2 linked regions of the Thalassoroseus pseudoceratinae genome follow. The protein of the gene in region 1 binds, or shares a complex with, the protein of each later gene. Links are inferred from orthologs where the notes say so. Each region holds a gene or a part of one and is shown in the gene's direction. Other genes may lie near its edges.

Region 1 (8,333 bases):
TCCCGACAGGTCGCCTTTGAATCCGGTGAAGCCGGTGAAGGAGTAGCTTTGGTTGACGCTGCCAATGGCACTGCCGACGTCTTCCATTTCTTCGTTCACTCCCGTTCCGACCTCGGCCAAGCCGACAACCAGTCCGAGCACGAGAATCGTACAAACGAGAATGAGTTCCGCTGACACGACGAATCCCGCCTCGTCAGCCCAAAGTGTGGTCAAAAGGTTCATGATGTGCCTCATCGTTGGTGACAGGAAATATGGAAATCGATATCGCAAATGGAAGATCGATCGGTTGCTCGATTCGACTCCTGCGATTCTCGTCAATGTCGTGACGTTGATGTCGTGACGTTGATGTCGTGACGTTGATGTCGTGACGTTGATGTCGTGACGTTGATGTCGTGACGTTGATGTCGAGCCGATGCCGCAGTCAACTGGCTTAATGCAGCTCTGTGAGTTGGCAGTGTGATGGACTCAGAATGACACGGCTTCAAAGCGGTCGCATCCGAATCCGAAGACAAATCGGTCTTAGTATTCAGCTTGTGGGATGCCGTTGCAGTTGACGTCGAACTGGGAATCACCTTCGTCGAAACCGTCGTAGAAGGCACTTCCGGTTCCGCAGCCTTTGGCGCCGTGGGGCAAGGCGTATTCGTAGCTTTGATTCAGGCAGCCGACGGCCGAACCGACGTCTTCCAGTTCCTCATTCACGCCGATGGCCATTTCCGAGAGGCCCACGATCAAACCGAGGACACAAATCGTGCAAACCAACACCAATTCGCTCGACACGACAAAACCGGCTTCGTCATTCAGCAAAGCCATGGAGAGATTTTTCATTGCGTTTTCTTTCGAATTGCCGATCCCGGAGGGGAGTCTTGAATCAGGAAATGCCAGCCGAAAAACGCTGACACCCCAAATGTAAGTCGCGAATGACGCCTTGGAGCAACACTGTTCAAAAAAAACAACAATCGACTCGGGTGATTTGATGTAAGTCGTTTTCTCGTAATTGTTTGCGGTGCCGGTTGTTTTTTGGGTACCCACAGGGTCTGCCCTCGGAAGCCCCCGAATTACGCAATCGGCAATGAAAAAACCGCCGACAATCCTGCCGGCGGTTTGAATTCTGGAAGTTGGTGGGAAGTGAAGAAATCACTTCTTATCATCGTCGTCATCGAAGTCGAAATCATCGAAGCCGTCGTCATCGTCGTCGAAGAGATCGCCTTCCATGGAATCGTCTAGCGTTTCAAATTCATCCTCAGCGACCACGCTGTCGCCACCGTCGAATTCTTCGTCCAATTCTGAGCGGTCGAAGCCCTCGTCTACAATACTGCTGCCGAACCCTTCGTCGCCGAAGTCGTCTTGATCGGGTTCGAACTCCTCTTCGACTACGCTGCTTCCGAACCCTTCATCGTCGTCGAACGTTTCGAGCGCGTCGTCGAGTTCATTCTGGTCGATGGCGGCTGTTTCCAGGGAATCTTCGTCTCGTCCACGACGGGACGGCTGAGCGCCACTCACAACTGTTTGCGTGGCCGGTGAGTGATTGAAGAACAACAAAATTCCAATCGGCATCAACGCGACACAGGCACCGGCCAGCAACGAGAGCACCACCACGATTTGCAGGAAGCCCGCGAGTTTGTCGAAACCGGGGTCTTGTAGAATAGCCATCACCAGTAAATACGCCAAAAATCCCGCCGGGATCGCAGCCACGAGGGATACGGCGGTAAAACTCATCTTATTCACGGCGAATACCCTTAGTGAGTCGATGCTTGAAAATCAAATTTTGCGGAAAGGAGTTCTGGATGCGAAGTCCAGTCCGGATGTTTGGGGGAGATACGCACTAATTTCCTGATGTGACATCTCCAACGGACCGGGAAAAGTTCTCGGTTCGTCTCTAATGATGGTACACCAACGAACCGGACATGTCGCAATTTGACTGCCAAAATTTCTGGTTTCGATGAAGACATTTTGCAACCGATCCCCCGAGGCCATCGTACGTTCGGGATCTTTCGGATCGGTCGGCCGACTTCGCACGAAACCCAAGCAAAGTTGGGCTTCTGGAGGTCGCCGGTGAACGGGGAACATCATGTAGGGAAGTAGAGGGCTTAACCGTCTTGGCAGGTTCCACTTAGGAACTTCGCTTCAAATTCTCATGAAAGTCGTTGACGATCGGTTGTATCGCCGTAATAATGCTCATCGATATGACCGTGCGGGATCGAGGGGACCAACCACCCCAACTTTCCGTGTTTTTGGTGTTTCTTCATCTCATCTTTCAACTGCCTATTGAAGCAATAATTGTCGTTCTTCGTGCGAGTAATTTTGGATGCTTCGCTCGAAATCGGCATGATTCATTTCTGGCTTCACTGTTCGGCAGGCATCGAGCTACAACAGACACTTGTGAACTGCGTCCCAATCCGGCGACGGGGATGGATGTCTCTCCAGTTACGGGGAGGGTGTAGCAAGTCGACCTGAACTGGCGAATTGAAATCGTTCCCATCAAAACGAAATGATCACGCTCAGCGAGGATCGTGCATCGATGAGGCCGAGTGAAACCCCATTCTACCTCTAACCCTGGAGAGTCACCTCTGGTGGCACCACAACCGAGTGTGTGACGCATCCACCCACACTGAGTCGCTCTTTTTAAGAAAGCGAAACCCTGCTCATGATGACAAACACTGTAGAATCGATCGAGGAAAAGTCCGCGCCCCGCTTCCCGGAACTGCCGGATCAACTCGAAAAAGATCTCGTTCAAATCTTCAAACTGCTCTCAGACGAAACGCGTCTGCGGATTTTGCTTTATCTCGCCCGTGAAGGCGAATTGCACGTCACCGCCCTTTGTGAACGGCTCGGCCAAAGCCAGCCTGCGGTCAGTCATCACTTGGCCCTGTTGCGAGTTGCGGGTTTGATCGAAGCCCGTCGTGATGGCAAGCATAACTTCTATTCGGTTCGTCAAAATCACTTCCATCGCGTTGTGACGGAACTGTTCGATACGCTCAGCGATCCTCACACCGATGAGTTCCGCTTCGACGATTTCGTCGTGAGCCAAGACCAAGCCTAGTCGGCATTTCGATCAAGTTGAAACGATTCACGGGATGGAGACCGTCTTTCGGGGCGGTCTCTTCCTTTGCGCACCGGCTTTGATCGTTACAATAACTGCGTTGTTCCTGAATCAATTGCTCCGAGTCACAATCGGCCGGGGCATTTTCCGCCTGCCTCAATTGAATCCCCGCTATGTCTCACCCCGCAAAACTGGCCCTTGCTGACGGTAGCGTGTTTACTGGAGTCGCGTTCGGAGCCGAAGGCGAAACGTACGGTGAATCCGTCTTCAACACCAGCATGACCGGCTACCAGGAAATTCTGACCGACCCGTCTTACTGCGGTCAAATCGTCACCATGACGTACCCGCAGATCGGCAACTACGGCGTGAACCAAGAAGATGTCGAGAGTTCCAAGCCGTCGTTGCGAGGGTTTGTCTGTCGGGAACTCTGTCGATTTCCAAGCAATTATCGTTCGGAGTTGTCGCTCGACGAATACTTGAAACAGCACAATGTCATCGGTGTCGAGGGGATCGACACCCGCGCATTGGTCCGGAAACTCCGTATTGCCGGTGTGATGACGGGAGTTCTCTCCACGACTGATCTCGATGATGAATCGCTTGTCAACAAAGCACGACAAAGTCCCGAGTTGGTCGGTCAGGATCTCGTTCAACAAGTGATGCCGGAACAAGCCTCCGAGTGGTCGGAAAGATTGAGCACGCTCGCGCGGTGCAGCGACGAGCCAGACGCTCCGAGCAGCCAATCACACGTGGTCGCGATTGATTACGGGATGAAATGGAATATCCCACGACATCTCCGCGACATGGGCTGCCGAGTGACCGTGGTGCCGGGCACGATGTCGGCGGACGATATTCTTGGCCTGAACCCCGATGGGATTTTTCTCTCCAACGGCCCCGGTGATCCTCGTCCGCTCGAATACGCAGTCGGCACCATTCGGGAGTTGCTCGGCCAGAAACCGATCTTCGGAATCTGTTTGGGGCATCAACTGCTGGGGTTAGCCTCCGGCGGATCGATTTTCAAATTGAAGTTCGGGCATCGCGGGGCAAATCAACCGGTGCTCAACAAGCAGACCGGGCGTGTCGAAATCACCAGCCAAAACCACGGTTTCGCGATTGACGCTGATTCGCTCCCCGATGATGTCGAAGTCACGCACGTCAATTTGAACGACAACACCGTCGCCGGTTTGCGGCACACGAATCATTCGGCTTTCAGTGTGCAGTACCACCCCGAAGCCAGTGCCGGTCCACACGACAGCCGCTACTTATTCAACGATTTTCAATCAATGCTGCAATAAGCATTGAAAAAGTCGAGATCCTGATAGCCGGCGGCTTGCACGATGAGCATTTTCTTTTCATAAGAGGCGAAAACATTCCCTGTGTATTTCGCCTCTTTTGGAAGGAAGTTCATCATGGCTTTGGAACGCACGCTGATTTTGATCAAACCCGATGCCGTCGAACGCCGATTGGCTGGTCGGATTCTGTCTCGGTTCGAGGAGCGTGGCCTGAAAATCGTCGGGCTCAAATTGTTGCAAGTCACGCCGGAACTCTCGAAGCAACACTACGCCGAACACGTTGAGAAGCCGTTCTATCCCGACTTGGAACAGTTCATTACCTCGGGCCCGGTTGTGGCGATTGTTGCCGAAGGCCCGGAAGCCATCAGTGTGGTGCGGACGATGATGGGCAAAACCAACGGTCGCGAATCTGCTCCCGGCACCATCCGTGGCGACTTCGGTATGTCTCGTCAGATGAACCTCGTTCACGGCAGCGACGGCCCCGAAGCCGCCGAGCGAGAAATCAGCATCTACTTCCAATCAAACGAACTCATCGACTACCCAACAAACCTCGATTCTCTGACCTGCGCGGATGACGAGAAGTAATCGTTGGTGTTTTGTGCGATTCAGCACTGATTAACAAAGCCCATGCCTCGAAGATTGCAGACGTTAATCTGATCTTGTTTCGGAGGAATCATGGCTGGATCGCCAGATTTGTCAGCGTTGTATATCAACACATCACTCAAGAAAAACGCGGACGAGAGTCATACCCGGTTGTTGATGAATGCCTCTGCGGGGATCCTGCGGAAGAATGGAGTTGCGGTTGAGCATCTTCATCTCGCTGCTCACGATGTCCCGCCGGGTATTTATCCCGACATGACACAGCATGGCTGGAACACCGATGAATGGCCGCAACTTTGGGAGCGAGTCAAAGCGGCAGACATTCTCATTGTCGGGACACCGCTTTGGCTTGGCGAGGAAAGTTCAATTTGCCGCATTCTCATCGAGCGACTCTACGCTATGTCCGGCGAATTGAATGCGAAAGGACAATCGATCTACTACAACAAGGTCGGCGGTTGCATCATCACCGGCAACGAAGATGGCATTAAGCATACCGCGATGAGCATTGGCTATGCCTTGAACCATCTTGGCTACACAATACCGCCCCAAGCCGATTGCGGTTGGATTGGCGAAGCCGGTCCCGGTCTGTCGTACGGAGACTTAAATGAGGACGGGACCCGAGTCGGTTTTGACAACGACTTTACTCAACGCAACACGACCATCATGACTTGGAACTGTCTGCACCTTGCCCGAATGTTGAAAGACGCCGGCGGTATCCCCAATGAAGGCAACGACCGCAACGCTTGGAAAGCCGGCGAACGCTTCGGCTTTGAAAATCCAACATTCAGTTAGAAGTCATCTGCGTCTACGTCGTTGCGTAGTGTCGCGTGATTAAATCATTCTGCACCCACAGCAATTTGCCGAAGGCGCGGACGGTACGGATTTCTGTGTCTCGGTCGAGGTTCAATCCGAAGATGGTCGCGTTGAAGGCGTCTGCCACGAAGCCCATCAATGCGTTCATTTGCACAAGCGGAATGTCGAGCTGATCACTGCCTGCTTTGGGAGTATGAATCTTGCCGACCATGTCGAGGTACGCAACCATTTTGTCGTTGTACGGGCGGGTGACCAAGGCTTCCAAGTACCTGCCGAGATGCTGCTTGCGGAAGCGAATCATCTCGTGATCGAGCGTGAGTGATTCCAAGCTTTCCGGCGTCTCGCCTTCGTATCCCGATTGCTTCGGGACGAAGTGTCGTTTGGTGGCGTCGTAGTTGAAGAGTTTCTCGTAAACGGCGTCCACCAAAGCCGGCACGAGCGGAGCGAGAAGCGGTGCCGACGCGTGAATGGCTTCGATGTCGTCCTTTCCAAGACCGATAAATTCCGTCAGGTAGGCGAATCGATAGGCGAGATCGGATTCCAGCTTGGCTTCGTCGATGGTTTGCATAGGACTGCTCGGTTTTGGTGGAACTGTTATACTGAATAACAAATCTTAAAGTGACTCTATTGCTTGATCGGATCGTACATCCTCTAATATTGGATGTCAATGTCCAGTTTTAACGAGGGAGTGAATTTGTTTTCACAAACTGTCGAATATGCGCTTCGTGCCGTTGTTTTTCTGGCGAGTGAAGCACCGGAGGCTTCCACGACCAATCAGATTGCGGAAGCGACGAGAATTCCGCCGGCGTATCTCTCGAAGGTGTTGCAGGCTTTGGGGCGGGGTGGGGTCGTTCGCTCGCAACGTGGTGTCGGTGGGGGGATGTCGCTTCACAAAACGCCGGAAGAACTAACGCTTCTCGAAGTCGTCAATGCCGTCGATCCCATCATTCGAATCCGAACGTGCCCACTCGAACTCTCCGCCCACGGCGCGAAACTTTGCCCGCTACACAAACGCCTCGATTCCGCATTGGAGAGCGTCGAGAAAGCGTTCGCCGAGACAACGCTCGCAGATATTCTGATGGAGCCATCCACCAGCATTCCGCTCTGTGATTTTCCCAGCGTGAGCGATCAGGAAGCCAAGTAAAAGAAATTTCAATCGCACGATGGATTGTGAGTTTGAAGCGATCTACCCCGACTTCGTCTGGTGCTCAAATCCAGTTTTCTCTCGTGTGAGTGTTTTTGGGTCGTGTCGGAACCGCTGCTTGACGGTATGGTCGTTGAAAGTGGGGCAGGAACGGGTTCGGGCGGCTCGGTCTTGGAAACAACGTCGCATGAACTATTGGTAAGACGTTTTAGCTGCCTTTCGATCGATGCCAAACTGACCTGAACTGTCCTCGGCAAGATATGCAACCTACAAGTGGAGTCGTCATGACCGATGAAACGGAAGAGTGCCTGAACCCTCATGGGGAACTGGTGTTGAGAACGCTTGCTATGCCCGCCGACACCAATGCCAATGGTGATATCTTCGGTGGCTGGATCATGTCGCAAATGGATATCGCGGGGGGCATTCTTTCCAAGGAAGCTGCGAACCATCCACGCATGGTGACCGTGGGAGTCGAGGCGATGCGGTTTCACAAACCGGTCAAAATTGGCGATGTGGTTTGTTGTTACGGTGCCGTTCAACGGGTTGGGAATACCTCAATCACAATTCATTTAGAAGTCTGGGTCAAGCCGGTCCTTCGGCAGGAAGAGTTTCGTTGCCCCCGGTTCATGGTCACCGAAGCTGACTTTACCTATGTCGCCATCGACGATGCAGGAAACAAAACACGCATCAAGAAAGTCGCTTCGACCACCGTGTGAATTGAGTCGGCGATTCGGATTTGCGTGTCCACAATTCCAGCAGCCAGCGTGCGGTGCTGGTCGACGTCAAGGCGTGGCAGGCGGCGACTCGAAGCGAGCAAACCATCCGGTGCACTGTTGGCTTCGTCGTTGAAAGTTCAACTTGTGATGGTCGGAGTCACGCTGGATTCAAACACTCCGGCCCTTCATTGCGAGCGTTGCTGACGTGTCGACTGACCGGTTCCGCCACCATTTCATCAGCAGGGTACGGCATCAGCAGGCCCCGGAGTTCGTCAGGTTCGTCGTCAGTGAGCCAGATCGTGTAGTCGTCTTCGTGAAGAATGACCGGCATGCGGTCGTGAATTTCCGCGGTCAACGAGTTCGGTTCCGTCGTGATGATTGTGCAAGATTCGGTTGGCCCATCCGGACTCTTCCAAGTTTCCCATAGGCCAGCGAATCCAAATACGGAATCGTCTTGCATGTGGATGTGGAAGGGTTGTTTCGGCGACTTTTTCCCTTTCCACTCATAGAAACCAGTCGCGGGGATTAGACAACGACGGCGTTTGAAGGCCGACCGGAACGATGGTTTCTCGGCGACCGTTTCGCAGCGGGCGTTGATCATGCGGTTGCCGATGGACGGGTCTTTCGCCCATGACGGTATCAACCCCCAACGCGGTTGGAACAGTTCCCGCTCTTGGTCGCCTTGCCGGATCGCCAGCACGTCTTGAGTCGGGGCAATGTTGAATCGGAGT
Region 2 (6,945 bases), 120 kb from region 1 along the record:
ACACCGGTTGCGTGTTCCGTCTCACCAAAGACCACGCGGGTCGACTCGGTGGGGGTTGGAGTGCGGGGCACGCGATCGGCAATTCGATCCGGCGGTTCGGGTGTGGAACCGATCATCTCAACCCGAGCGGCGGTGATTTCCAGTTCTCGGCTGCGATGAGCGTAACCGTAACGCTGTTCGTGTTGTTGTTCGTATCGGCTGCGAATGTCCGCAATCGTGTCGGCCTTTTCCATCGGGATATTGATGACCGACTCCACGCCCGCATACCTCAAATCCAGCGACCGTCGCGGCGGTTGGATGTACTCGGTGGGAACGCCAGCCGCTTCGATTTCCGTTTTGAGACGCGATTCCATCTCCTCGAAAGTTGCGGAAAGTTCTTGAAGCGCGTCATCGGTTCCCGCTTGCAACACCGAGTGTTCCGCGAATCGGCGGACATCCGCCAAGCCGATTCCATAGGCACTCAAAATACCTGCGAACGGGTGAATGAGGATGTGTTGAACACCGAGTTGGTCGGCAATTTCACACGCATGCTGAGCCCCCGCACCCCCGAACGTGACGAGGGCATATTCACTCGGATCGTAACCCTTGGCGACGGAAATTCGCCGAATCGCCCGGACCATGTTTGCGTTGGCGATTTCGACGAAACCAGCCGCGAGCTTCGTCGGCGTGTAGTCCGCTCCCAACGGGGAAGCAGCGATTTGGTCACAGAGCGTTTGCAACCGTTGTTCGACAGCCTCGCGATCGAGTGGGAAGGGGAATCGAGCAGGGAGGATTCGACCGAGATACAAATTGACGTCCGTCACAGTGAGCGGTCCGCCGCGTCCATAACATGCCGGACCGGGCACCGCACCGGCACTTTCCGGTCCGACGAAGAGTTTCACACCATCGAATCCGCACAAACTTCCGCCGCCCGCCGCGACGGTTTCGATGGCGAGCATCGGAGCCACCACCCGCACACCGGCTTTTTCGGTCTCGTATTCCATTTCGTAGCGATGATCGCCACGTGAACCGTCAAAACGTGCGACATCGGTGCTGGTTCCACCCATGTCGAAACCGATCGCTTTCGGGAATCCCGCCGCCATCGCGACGCGGGAAAATCCAATCACACCACCGGCCGGTCCTGAGAGAATGCTGTCTTTGCCGACGAATTGATCACCACCGACCAATCCGCCGGCCGAGGTCATGAGTTGCAACCGCGACTCGGATTTCGAGTCACCGAGCGCGTGCCGAATGGTGCTGACGTAATCTCGGAGGATCGGATTGAGATACGCATCCATCACCGTGGTATCGCCCCGTGAGACGATCTTGATCAACGGGGCTAATCGGCTGGACACACTGACTTCGTCGAAACCAACCTCATGGGCGATCGCCGCGACTTGCTGTTCGTGTTCTGGGTTCGCGAAGGCGTGTAGCAGGCAAATCGCGATGGATTCCACACCATCGGCGTGCAATCGTTGTAACTCGTTCCGAGCGGCAGCGGTGTCTAACGGGGAGAGAACCGAGCCGTCGTCGGCGAGTCGTTCGTCGATTTCGACCACCGTTTCGAACAACGGAAATGGTTTCTCAATCGCTAGGTCAAACAATCGCGGGCGGTTCTGGTTCCCAATGAGCAGCACGTCAGCAAAACCACGGGTCGTGATGAATGCTGTACGGGCTCCTTTACGTTCGAGTAGGGCGTTGGTGCCGCGAGTGGTGCCGAGTTTCAGCGAAACGGGCGGGATCGGTTCGTCCAATCGCACGCCGAGGATTCGACGAATCGCCACGATCGGTGCCGGTTCGCCGGATGTCAGTTCGTAAGACGTGCCGACACCGACACCGTCCGGCAACTCGTCTGCGAGCGTGAGAGTTCCCGTGGGTCCCTCGGACTGGCTCACACGCGATGTGTGCGTCGGGCGACCGGCGGAATCTAGAAATCGAACGTCGTAGCCCCGCCAAAAATCGGCTGGTCCGACGATGCTTAGGGGATCAACGAACGTCGTCGAATCGGAAAGGGATTCGATTTGCCCTTTGATGACACCGGAACTCAGTGTTTTCAGCGTTTGCAGTTCGTTTTTCGGGGAACGGGCAATACAGTCGGTGAATGTGCCACCGACGTCGATCCAGAATTCCCAGCGGTTCGTTGTGTTCATGCGGTGTATGGCTTGTAGGTAATTAGGAGTTATTTAGAGGCGTCGGGCAGGAGCCAATCGACAATTCGCCAGTCGAGCCAACGCTGATCGGGGTCAATTCCACGTCGCCCAATATAACCGAGGTGGCCGCCGTATTTCGTGAGATGCAGATTCGTGCAGGGCGAGATCTTCAGGTCTGCGAACGAGTCACCCGGGACCACGGGGTCGTCTTCGGCGGCGATAATCAGTGTCGGAACGTCGATTTGCGGCAGGTGGGGTTTGGAACTACTCTCGCGGTAGTAGTCGGCGGAACTGGCGAAACCGGCCCGTGCAGCGGTCAGGCGTTCGTCGAAATCACGAAGTGTCCAGTTCTGCCAAGCGGTTTTTTCGAATTCCGTTGGCCATTCGCCGCGTTTTTGCACATGGGCGGACAGGGAACGCAGAAAATGTCGGCCGTACGTGCGGTTGATCAACGGTTGATCCAGGCGATCGGCACAGGCAGCCAAGTCAATCGCGGGGCACGATGCGATAGCTCGTTCAAGTTGTTTTGGCCGGTTTGGGAAAGTTGCGAGATACTTCAACAAGATATTCCCAGACAGCGAAAACCCCGCGACCGACAGCATCGATTGCGGTGCAAGGTTGACGATGAAGTCGATGCAGGCGGCCAGATCGTCCGTGCGACCGCCGTGTGCCCAACCGACCGACATGCCTTCGCCAGCTCCCCATCCACGCGGATCAAACCGAAAGGTTCGCACGCCACGCGTATTGAGTTTGCACGCTGTTCGTCGTAGATAACCGCTTTGGTGACAACCCGTTAGGCCCGGAAGTAGCAGTGTGACCCGGTCTTCCGGTTGCCAAGACGAGGGACGGTTTTCGTGAAGCAAGAGCACATCGCCGTCGGGTAGCGATACGCGATGGACGATCGTTTCTTCGAGTTTGTCGACCGATCGCAGATACGTTCCGGCAATCGTTTGGGCGTGCCCGCCACGAATCAACCAATGGGGTTGAAACATCGGGGCGTCGAATCGGCTCATGGTTTTGTGGATACTCCTGAAATTTGGCGTATTCGGATCGGCTCTTCCGGTTTCACTCGCGAATTCGGTGTCAACTCGCTTCAAACAGGTCGTTCAAACTTGAATCTCCGGCGGAGCTTGCTAGTGTTGGTGAAATTTTGCGCTGCGAATGCGCACATCCTGAATTCATCCTCCAACCCGCCATCCTCCCGTGCCTCGACGCGACGACATCCAAAAAATTCTGATCATCGGTTCTGGCCCTATTGTGATTGGCCAAGCCTGCGAATTCGACTACTCCGGAACGCAAGCGTGCAAATCCTTGCGGGAAGAAGGGTACGAAGTTGTGCTGGTCAATTCCAACCCGGCGACCATCATGACTGACCCGGAGGTGGCCGACCGCACCTACGTGGAGCCGATTACCTGGCAATACGTCCAGAAGGTGATCGAAAAAGAAAAACCCGATGCGCTCTTGCCCACACTTGGTGGCCAGACCGGCTTGAACACGGCGATGGATCTCGCACGCCGTGGGATTCTGCAGCAACTCGGCGTGGAACTGATCGGTGCCAAAGAGGAAGTCATCGCCAAGGCCGAAGAACGCGAGTCGTTCAAGGAAGCGATGGTCAAAATCGGTTTGGATGTACCACGCAGCCAGATCGTGCGGAACCTCGATGAAGCCCGGCAGGCACTTCGTGAGATCGGTCTGCCGATGATCATCCGTGCGAGCTACACGCTCGGTGGCGCGGGCGGCGGTGTTGCTTACAACAAAGAGGAATTTGAGTCGAAAGTTCGGCAGGGGCTGAAACTTTCGCCAGCCGGCGAAGTGCTGTTAGAGGAATCCATTCTCGGCTGGAAAGAGTACGAGATGGAAGTGATGCGTGACGTGGCCGACAACGTCGTCATCATTTGTGCCATCGAAAACCTCGATCCGATGGGCGTGCACACGGGGGATTCCATCACGGTCGCCCCGGCTCAAACGCTGACTGACAAAGAATACCAACGCATGCGGGACGCGACGATCGCCTGCATGCGGGAGATCGGTGTGGAAACTGGCGGGTCGAACGTGCAGTTCGCCGTCAATCCGAAAACCGGGCGGATGACGATCATCGAAATGAATCCGCGAGTGAGCCGTTCGTCGGCACTCGCCTCGAAAGCCACCGGTTTCCCAATTGCCAAAATCGCTGCGAAGTTGGCGGTCGGCTATCGTTTGGACGAAATCCGCAACGACATCACTCGCGAAACGCTCGCCTGTTTCGAGCCGACGATTGATTATGTCGTCACGAAAATTCCTCGTTGGACTTTCGAAAAATTCCCCGAAGCCGACCCCACGCTGACGATCTCGATGAAAAGCGTTGGCGAAACCATGGCGATCGGACGGACGTTCAAGGAATCGTTCCAGAAGGCGTTGCGAGGGTTGGAGATCGGTGCGTTCGGCCTCAGCGGGGGCAAACCCGACTTGTGGGGCGGCGAAAATCAGCCGGCCGAAGACGAAATCCGCCGGAAACTTTCCGTGCCGCAATCCGATCGCATCTTCTTCCTCCGCTTTGCATTTAAAGCCGGAATGACCGTCGAGACCATTCAGGAACTTACCGGAATTGACCCGTGGTTCTTGCATCACATCCGTGAATTGGTCGAATTGGAAGATGAACTTCGTCAGTTCGAGCGGTTGGAAGACATCGACGCGGATCTGATTCGTCGAGCCAAACGCGCCGGGTACTCAGACAAACAACTCGCGCTCTGGTGGAATTCCACCGAAATGGATGTCCGTCGTCGCCGGAAGAAGCTGGGGATCGCGGCGACGTTCAAACTGGTCGATACTTGTGCGGCCGAATTTGAAGCCTACACACCGTATTACTATTCCACCTACGAGGACGAGGACGAAACACCCGGCACCGAACGCGGACCGAAGGGGGAGCCGATTCCGGAACATGCGAACCATTCCTCGCCGCACACACGGGTGATGATCCTCGGTGGCGGACCGAACCGGATCGGGCAGGGGATCGAGTTCGATTACTGCTGCTGTCAGGCGGCGTTCGCGTTGAAGGAACTCGGCATCGAAAGTGTGATGGTCAACTCGAACCCAGAAACGGTTTCGACCGACTACGACACCAGCGACATGCTGTTCTTCGAACCGCTCACGACTGAAGACGTCCTTAATATCTACGACCGTCTCGAACCGGATGGTGTAATCGTCCAGTTTGGTGGGCAGACACCGCTGAACTTGGCTCGGGGGTTGGAAGCCGCGGGGGTGCCGATCATCGGGACAAGTCCAGACATGATCGACGCCGCCGAAGACCGCGACCGTTTCCAAGCGATCCTGCAGAAACTGGATTTGCGTCAACCGCCGAACGGCACCGCGACCAACGCCGATGCCGCCCGTGCCATTGCGGATCGAATCGGGTATCCGGTCTTGGTGCGGCCGAGTTACGTGCTCGGCGGACGAGCCATGGAGATTTGCTACGATCAAAGCCAACTCGTGCGATACATGCGAGAAGCCGTCGATGCTTCGCCGGAGAAACCGGTGCTGATCGACAAGTTCTTGGAAGACGCGATTGAAGTCGATGTCGATTGTATTGCCGACGGTGAAATCGCGTTGGTTGGCGGCGTGATGGAGCACATCGAGGAAGCCGGTGTCCACTCAGGAGATTCCGCGTGTGCATTGCCGCCTCACTCACTGCCCGACGAAGTCATCGACGAAATTAAGCAAGCGACTTACGCCCTGGCCAAAGAACTCGATGTGCGTGGACTGATGAATTTGCAGTTCGCGGTCAAAATCGACATTGGGGAAGAAGACGAACCACCTGCCGATGCCAGCGGAATTTGGTCCGCGGGCACGAACTACACGGTTTACATCTTGGAAGTCAACCCGCGTGCCAGCCGGACGGCTCCGTTTGTTTCCAAGGCGACCAACCGTTCGCTGGCTCGAATCGCCGCGAAAGTCATGGCGGGAATTTCACTGACGGATCAAGGCATCATCGAAGAAATCACCCCCGGGCACTGCTCGGTGAAAGAAAGCGTGTTCCCGTTCAATCGGTTCTCGGGTGTGGACATCATCCTGGGACCGGAGATGCGTTCGACCGGCGAAGTGATGGGCATTCACGATTCCTTCCCGCTCGCGTTTGCGAAAAGCCAAGTTGCTGCCGGGTCATCGTTGCCGATGGAAGGAACGGTATTCATCTCGATGGCTCACCGCTACAAGTCCCGAGTTGTCGACGCGGCCAAACGGTTGCACGCACTGGGTTACAACCTTATCGGCACATCGGGGACCGCTCAGACGATCCGCGAAGCCGGTGTGGAGATTGAGACGGTCCGCAAGGTGCAAGAAGGGCGACCGAACATTCTCGACAAGATGGCTAACGGCGAAGTGCAGTTCATCTTTAACACGCCCAGCGGCAAAGGTGCTCGCACCGATGAAGGACAAATTCGCTCCGCCGCCGTCGCCTATGGCGTTCCGTGTGTCACCACGCTCCCCGGTTGTTTGGCTGTCGTCCAAGCCCTGGAAGCACTCGCTGCGAATCCGATCCCACAGGTGAAATCCCTACAAGAGTGGGCCGGCAACACCGATTAATCGGTCGCCCACGACTGGCTGAAAACGGCGATTGCAAAAAAGAACGCTGGGTTACGATCAGGTAACCCAGCGTTCTGACTTTTTTCTTAGGTCGAGCGTTCTAACACACTACTTCGCGGCTTTGCGTTGTTGCTTCTCGACGTGCTTTTCCAGAATCTTCATGTTCTTCGTATTGGCCTTGAACGCGGCGTCGGCCACGTCTCCCAGACCGGGGACAAGACCGACAACCATGTCGATGCCGACGTTGCCGAGCATCCGA

Evidence for each region. Proteins that work in one complex are often made in the same cells at the same time.
Region 2: the proteins of carA (region 1) and carB are in contact, whole or in part, in a solved structure (PDB 1KEE), measured with the Escherichia coli proteins. The link is inferred for Thalassoroseus pseudoceratinae from one-to-one orthologs.

The regions. Positions count from the first base shown.
Region 1 is NZ_JAALXT010000004.1:803,924-812,256, reverse strand. The notes cover bases 2,323-5,272. They hold carA (glutamine-hydrolyzing carbamoyl-phosphate synthase small subunit), read left to right. Parts: upstream 2,323-3,213; coding sequence 3,214-4,332; downstream 4,333-5,272. Other genes in these bases: G6R38_RS17520 (flavodoxin family protein), read left to right, coding at 5,005-5,272; ndk (nucleoside-diphosphate kinase), read left to right, coding at 4,453-4,914; G6R38_RS17535 (ArsR/SmtB family transcription factor), read left to right, coding at 2,645-3,040. Outside these bases: G6R38_RS17550 (branched-chain amino acid aminotransferase), read right to left, coding at 1-222; G6R38_RS17545 (branched-chain amino acid aminotransferase), read right to left, coding at 520-825; G6R38_RS17540 (hypothetical protein), read right to left, coding at 1,135-1,716; more of G6R38_RS17520, read left to right, coding at 5,273-5,721; G6R38_RS17515 (protoglobin family protein), read right to left, coding at 5,735-6,310; G6R38_RS17510 (RrF2 family transcriptional regulator), read left to right, coding at 6,410-6,886; acyl-CoA thioester hydrolase YciA, read left to right, coding at 7,171-7,602; G6R38_RS17500 (SOS response-associated peptidase), read right to left, coding at 7,760-8,333. UniProt on the Escherichia coli protein: Small subunit of the glutamine-dependent carbamoyl phosphate synthetase (CPSase).
Region 2 is NZ_JAALXT010000004.1:683,143-690,087, reverse strand. The notes cover bases 3,032-6,886. They hold carB (carbamoyl-phosphate synthase large subunit), read left to right. Parts: upstream 3,032-3,332; coding sequence 3,333-6,686; downstream 6,687-6,886. Other genes in these bases: G6R38_RS17015 (DUF4112 domain-containing protein), read right to left, coding at 6,795-6,886; G6R38_RS17025 (YheT family hydrolase), read right to left, coding at 3,032-3,142. In the rest of the region: G6R38_RS17030 (hydantoinase B/oxoprolinase family protein), read right to left, coding at 1-2,129; more of G6R38_RS17025, read right to left, coding at 2,159-3,031; more of G6R38_RS17015, read right to left, coding at 6,887-6,945. UniProt on the Escherichia coli protein: Large subunit of the glutamine-dependent carbamoyl phosphate synthetase (CPSase).